DNA from 3 places in the Thermasporomyces composti genome. Region 3 is predicted to be linked to each of the others. Evidence: riboswitches for the same ligand, from Rfam matches in the RefSeq annotation. Region 3 holds a riboswitch; each other region holds the start of a gene.
What was found. Region 3 has a riboswitch for S-adenosylmethionine ahead of thrC (threonine synthase). Riboswitches for the same ligand answer to the same signal wherever they lie in the genome.
Positions count from the first base shown of each region.

Region 1 (2,257 bases), 1.0 Mb from region 3:
CCCGGTGCCACGGTCACCGAAGTCGCGCGGGCGAGGGTCGCCACTTGAGGAAGACCTTCTTCTCCAGGAGGTCGATGGTGGAGACGCTGACGATCGAGACGATCGTGATGAGGATGATCAGGGCGAACGCCTTGGGCGTGTCGTAGAGTGCCGTCGCCTCGTTGAGGCCGTTCCCCAGGCCCGCGCGCGAGGCGACCATCTCGCCGAAGATGGCGCCGACGAGCGCGGACGCCGCTTCGACTCGCAGCGCCGCGAGGATCGTGGGGATCGCCGAGGGCAGGATCACTTTGACGATGATCTGCCGGCGTCGAGCTCGCAAGGCCCGAGCCACCTTCACGTGGTCGGGAGACGTCTGCTTCACCCCGGCGATGGTGTTGTAGACGATCGGGAAGAAGCAGAACAGGAAGACGATGATGACCTTGTGGGAGAGGCCAAGGCCGAACCACAGGGTCAGCAGCGGGATGATCGTCACCTTCGGCACCGCCATGAAAGCGGCGAGGAACGGTCGGAAGAAGTTCTCGGCGTGGGGCACCAGCACCAAGAACAGCCCGGTCGCGATCCCCCCGACGACCGCGAGGAGGTATCCGGTGATGAACTCCCGGAGCGTGACGCTGAGGTTGGTGTAGAAGTCCGAACCGCCGGCGAGAAGCTCCCCGATCTCGGTCACGACACTGGTCGGGGCGGGGAGGTAGAGGCTCGACACCAGCCCGGTTCGGACGAGAAGCTCCGCGACCGCGAGCAGCCCGAACAGCAGCGCCACTTGGCCAGCGACCAACGTCACGCGGCGGCGCTGTGATGCCGTCGACGGCACAGAGGTCGTCGTCATGCGCGGACTCCGTGAGAAATCGAGCTTCGTCAAGGGGACAAAAACGGACGAGCGGGAAGGTCGCGGCAGATAAGGGAAAATCGCTTTGTCGCTTGGAGGGCTTCGCTTCTGGGCCGGCATCAGGCGCGACCACAGCCGAGACGCCGGAACAGGCGGCTGACGTTCGTCGGCGACGCCTCGCGAGAAGCGGGGATGACGAGGTCAGCGACAACAGGACGCGCTGGCGACGCGGAGCAGATCGATGTGACGGCGGCGCGTGAACAACCTGTTCAGCACCATGACGCTCCTTCAGGATCGACGTTTGCCCGGACCGCCGTGGTCGGGCCGAGTCCTCACCCGGGGCACCCCACACGTCTGCGGGTTGCCGGCCAGCAAGCCGGGGCTTGACGCTGGCACTCGTGACTGCGCCTCGAAAGTACAGAACGTCGAGGCGGCTGGCAAAAATATGAGACGGACTTCTCATTGCCTGGACACGGCGTCACGGTCCGCCACCACGACGTCGTAACGCGTGTCGATCGTGACGAGCCACGTACATCCGCGAGCCTGAGCTCTCGACAGAGTCGATCAGGAACGGCCGAGGAAGATGGGATTCGTCATGGCCACCATCGCGTTCGGCGTCGTGCTGTTGAGCCCGCCGGACGCGCGCCGAACCTCGACGCGAACCCACTGAGTGTGTCTCGGGTAGGTGGTCCAGGTGAGCGTCCGCGCGCCATCGGCCGGAACGTCAGCGCTCACGCGCGGGCCACTCTGGTCAAGGATGCTCACCGTCGTCTCTGGGACCCCCGACACCCGCACCTCGACAGTGACCGGGTCTCCGATGTCGACCGGGAGCCGCTCACCGATCCCCGCCGACGTGCCGCCCGCCGACGCGGTGAAGCTCACCTCGACCTCCGCCGACTCGGCCAGGTAGCAGCGGCCCGCCTTCAGTCCGGCCAGCAGGTCCGGCGTGCGCAAGCTGTCGGCGAGGACGACGGTCTGCGGCAACCCCACCAGGTCGCCGGGGGACCCGTCACTGGGCGGGCGATGCGCGTCGGAGTTGCCGACCGCGGGGATCCAGCAGCCGCTGCGCAACAGCCCGTCCCACAGCGAGACGGCCTGCTCGTCGTCGGGCGTCCAGGGCCCATTCCACACCTCGACGAGGTCGGCGAGCTGGTAGCTGAACTCGTAGCCGCACGCGAAGCAGTTCGCGAACGGGTGCGCGGCGGTGACCAGGCCACCCAGGGCGTGCACCTTCGTCACGAAGCGTTGGAAGTCCTTCGGATCCCCGGCGCGGTAGCGCCAGTCGATCCAGCTGCCGGCGGGCAGACCGGTCGCCAGCCAGTGCCCGGACCGGGTGGTGATCTCCTCACCGTTGACGATCAGCAAGTCGTCGGTGGCGTACTGACCCCAGACCAGCTGGGCGCTGTGGGTGTTGTGCTCGGTGGAGACCAC
Region 1 covers NZ_QTUC01000001.1:2,493,746-2,496,002, reverse strand. The annotation lists gene DFJ64_RS10755 (ABC transporter permease) at 14-826, opposite strand; gene DFJ64_RS20225 (putative leader peptide) at 1,028-1,105, opposite strand; SAM riboswitch class IV at 1,119-1,230, opposite strand; gene DFJ64_RS10750 (CehA/McbA family metallohydrolase) at 1,391-2,257, opposite strand, start outside.
Region 1: linked by a shared signal. The riboswitch ahead of DFJ64_RS20225 (putative leader peptide) and the one ahead of thrC (threonine synthase) in region 3 are both predicted to bind S-adenosylmethionine.

Region 2 (2,257 bases), 710 kb from region 3:
CTGGGAGAGGGTGCGAGCAGCCTGGGCGAGGGTCGCCGCCCCGAGGACGTTCGGGGTGCCTCCCTCGTGCCGCTGCGGTGCGGCCGCCCACTCGGTGTGGGTGAGGGTGACCTCGCGGACGGCACCCCCTCCCGGCAGGTATGCCGGGGCCTCGTCGAGCCAGTCCCTCCGTCCGGCGAGCACGCCGGCTCCGAACGGCGCGTAGAGCTTGTGCCCGGACAGCGCGACGTAGTCCACCCCGGACGACGCCAGGTCGATCCTGCGGTGGGGGGCGAGCTGCGCAGCGTCGAGGACGACTCGGGCGCCGGCCGCGTGGGCGAGCTCCACGATCTCGGCGAGAGGCAAGACCTCGCCGGTGACGTTCGACGCGCCGGTGATGGCGAGGAGGCTGGCCGGTCGCGCCTCCAGCTCCGCGCGCAGACTCACCAGCGTGGCCCGCTGGGTGGTGCCGGCGAGGACGCAGCGGTGTTGGCCTCGCCGCCACGGAAGCAGGTTGGCGTGGTGCTCGATGTCGAGGAAGGTGACGCGGCCGCCACCAGGGCCGTCGTCGGGGACACACCGTGCCAACAGGTTGAGCGCGTCGGTGGTGTTGCGGGTGAAGATCACCACGTCGTCGGGACGCGCACCGAGAAACGCCGCGACGTCGGCCCGGGCACCTTCGTAGAGCGCGGTGCAGACCTGGGAGGTGTAGCCGGCGCCGCGGTGGACGCTCGCGTAGTACGGCAGCACCTCGCTCAGGTGGTCGGCGACCGACTGCAGGCTCGGAGCGCTCGCGGCGTAGTCGAGGTTGGCGTACGGGAGGGAGTCGCCGGTGACGAGCGGGACCTCGATGCCGGTGCCGACCACGGGAAGCAGCGGCGCCTGGCCAGGACACGCGGGGTCAGCGGAGTTCACCTGGACGTCGAGAGCAGTCACACCACACCTCACGGGGCTCAGGGACCCCGAGGGTTCTGGGGTCCGCGCTTGCGGTGCCACGTGGCACGCCTGGTCCTCACCCGGAGCACCCCACCGCGGAGGAGGGTTGCCGGCCAGCGAGCCGGGGCTTTCGGGGCCTCGCACCGACGACAGGACACGCGTCGCGAAGGGCGCGGTGGTGTCGACGGTCGAGCCCCGCGCTGGCGCTCATGACCGCGAGCCACAGTAACCGACCGGCCGCCGCCATCGCGGGCGTGTTTCGAATAATGAGAACTTGTCTTACGAAGTGGACACAGGTGGGCTTTCGTACCGCCAGCGCCGGCCAGTCGTCCGGACCGCTACGGCCCGTACACGCGCAGGTAGTCGAAGGTCGCGGTGACCCCTTCACCACCCATGGCCACCAAGCCGACCCGGGGCTCGGCATCGGCTGGCAGGTGCCACACCGCACCCCAGATCCAGTGCTCCCCGTCGCGGCTCGTCGCGGCCCGGAACAGATGCTCGCCGGTCTCCGGATGGATGGTGTGGCGCATCCGCAGCCACAGCGTGTCGGCGGATGGCCCGAGCTGAATCGCGTTCGGCCACGGGCTGGCAGCCGGCCCGACCCACAAGAACGCCTGCCGGGTCGTCCCGGTGGACGTCGGTGCCACGTGCAGGGAGTTCACCCGGTCACCCCAGACGAGCAGGCCCGCCCGTTCGTAGCCGCGCGGCCCGGTGCCGAGCGGAAGGTGCACCTTGGTCTCGACCGTGTACGTGCCCTCCGGCGCGTCGCGCAGCAGCACCGCCGCGTGGTCGTCCGACCTCAGGTCGCCCGCCTGGGTCGGCCACACCAGCGCGCCGCCGACTACCTCGGGGTTCGACTGTGGGGTGCCGACGATCGTCCACGCCTCGTCGAGCTCGGCGCCTTCGAACTCGTCGCTGAACTCCGGCAGCAACGCTCCCACCGTGGGATCCGGCACCTTGGCGGTCACCGGCTCGTACAGCGCGGTAACACCCACGTTGTCGGCCTCCGCGCCGCGACCCTGCGCCGCCACGCCGACGGGGGAGGGTTTCCCGAGCCGTTCCGGCACCTCGACGCTCACCTCGGCCAGCGGGCTGCCTTCCATCGCCGCGCTCACCTCGAACGTCGCCCACGACCCGCGGACCTCTGCGGTGACCGCGTGCCAGGTGTCGAACCGGAAGCCTGCGTGGAGGCGGTCGCTCGCCGACCTCACGACCTCGCCGTCCACGACGACATCGACGACGAGGGCGCGCCGCGACGGGTCCAGCCAGGCGACCACGTAGTTTCGGTGATCCTCATAGCCGACGACCAGGCCAGCCCGGCCCATGCCGCGCACCCGCAGGT
Region 2 covers NZ_QTUC01000001.1:2,204,735-2,206,991, forward strand. The annotation lists gene DFJ64_RS09565 (aminotransferase class V-fold PLP-dependent enzyme) at 1-915, opposite strand, end outside; SAM riboswitch class IV at 955-1,067, opposite strand; gene DFJ64_RS09570 (glycoside hydrolase family 43 protein) at 1,254-2,257, opposite strand, start outside.
Region 2: linked by a shared signal. The riboswitch ahead of DFJ64_RS09565 (aminotransferase class V-fold PLP-dependent enzyme) and the one ahead of thrC (threonine synthase) in region 3 are both predicted to bind S-adenosylmethionine.

Region 3 (2,257 bases):
TGCGGACCGACCTTGCCGGCGATCGCGTCCAGCGTCTTCAGGCCGTCACCGGAGTTGATGATGACGGTCTCGGCGTCCGGGTCGAGCTGGCCGGTCTCGACCAGCTTCTTCAGCGTGGCCACCGTGACGCCACCGGCCGTCTCACCGAAGATGCCCTCGGTGCGGGCGAGCAGCGCGATGCCCTCGATCACCTCGTCGTCGCTGACGTCCTCGACGCTGCCGCCGGTACGCCGGCAGACGTCGAGCACGTAGGGACCGTCGGCGGGGTTCCCGATCGCCAGCGACTTCGCCACCGTGTCCGGCCGGACGGGCGCCACCACGTCGTGGCCGGCCTTGAACGCTCGCGCCACCGGCGCGCAACCACTCGCCTGGGCGCCGAAGATCCGGTACGGCGTGTCCTCCACCAGGCCGAGCTCCACGAGCTCGCGCAGACCTTTGTCGATCTTGACGAGCTGGGCACCCGAGGCGACCGGCACGACGATCTGCTGGGGCAGGCGCCAGCCGAGCTGCTCGGCGATCTCGAAAGCCAGCGTCTTCGAGCCCTCGGCGTAGTAGGGCCGGACGTTCACGTTGACGAAAGCCCAGCTCTCCTGCTCGCCGGCGATCTCGCTGGCGAGCCGGTTGACGTCGTCGTAGGTGCCTTCCACCGCGACGAGGGTGCCGCCGTAGACCGCGGTGGTGAGGATCTTCTGCTGCTCGAGGTTGTGCGGGACGAAGACGACGCTGCGGATGCCGGCCCTCGCGGCGGCCGCGGCGACGGCGTTGGCGAGGTTGCCGGTGGAGGGGCAGGCCAGCACCGTGAAGCCCAGCTCGCGAGCGGCGGTGAGGGCCACCGCGACCACGCGGTCCTTGAAGGAGTGGGTCGGGTTGCCGGAGTCGTCTTTGATCCACAGGGTTCGCAAGCCGAGCTCTGCGGCCAGGTGGTCGGCGCGGACCAGGCGGGTGAAGCCAGGCTCGGTGTTGGGGAACGAAGCGACGTCAGCGGGGACGGGCAGGAGCGGCTGGTAGCGCCAGATGTTCTTGGGTCCTGCCTCGATCTGCTCCCGGGTGATCGTCGGGTAGTCGTAGCCGACCTCGAGAGGGCCGAAGCATTCGGGACAGGCGTAGTGGGCTCCCAGCGGCGTGGTCGCGCCACACTCTCGACAGCGCAGAACCGTCGCGTTACCGAAGGCTCCCGGACGAATGGTGTGCGTCTCGCGGGTGGCAGCGTAGGTCGTCGTCATTCAGAGGCTTCCTTCCTCATCTTTCTCACGTCGAGTCCGTGCCAGGGTCTGGCGCGGGTGACGCGAGCCGGAATTGGCACCGTGTCCGCCGCGGGGCCTCTGATGAACGCGAGACGCGCGTCGGCGGTCGGCCGGTTGCCGGGGCTTCATCGGGCCGGTCCCTCAGCCCCTCTGGATGAGTCCGTCCGTGTGTTGTGGTACGCCCGGTGTGGGCATGCGCAGGCGAGCCTAGCCGACAGGACGGCGACGACGACGTGGAGGTCCACGAATTGAGACGGCCGTCTCACGATGGGATCCGGAATCGGCGGTTCGCCCCTCCTCGTCTCAGCGCACGAGACACCGGCTCGTCTCAGGTGGCGTCGCGGTCGCGGCCGGCGACCGGAGCTCGACGTCCCGTGAGGGCACCTCATCGGTCGCGGACACACCCATCGCCAGCAGCGTCGGCCCGAGGACGGCCAGGAGCACCGACTTGAGCCACCACTGTCCGACCAGCATCGGCGCATCCCTTCCTGTTCGTGGCCTGCGCGCACCACGGCGCGAGCGGTGGCACCGACCGTCGAGACGGCAACGAGGACGCCGCGCTAGGAGCGGCGGTTGAGGATGAGCAGCGAACCCAGGTAGACGAGGCCCACAACGCCCCCGAGGAAGCCCCACAGGCCGCCATCCCCGCCGCGCGCCACGTTGACCATGAGCCCTCCCAGGATGACGAGGGCGAGGATGTTGAGCGTGTACACCGCCGCGCGCTGGTGCAGCTGGACGTGGCGCTCCTCGTGGATGTCGTCGCCGAGCAGCGCCACGGTGTCGCTGACGCGTGACCCGAGGACCACCACCAGCGCGGCGCCCGCCATGATGCCGAACATCACGAGCCCGAGTCCCGGCCGGCCGCTCGTGGCGGCCGCGGCGCCCATGCCGACTCCGATGACCAGAGCCAGCACCACCGCCGGCATCGAGATCCGCCGACCGGCCCGCCTACGGTTGGTCGTCGTCGACATGGAAAACCTCCTCGACGGTCCGCCCGAAGAATCGGGCCAACT
Region 3 covers NZ_QTUC01000001.1:1,496,645-1,498,901, forward strand. The annotation lists gene thrC (threonine synthase) at 1-1,223, opposite strand, end outside; SAM riboswitch class I at 1,237-1,405, opposite strand; gene DFJ64_RS19390 (hypothetical protein) at 1,548-1,718, opposite strand; gene DFJ64_RS06545 (DUF2178 domain-containing protein) at 1,805-2,215, opposite strand; gene DFJ64_RS06550 (helix-turn-helix transcriptional regulator) at 2,193-2,257, opposite strand, start outside.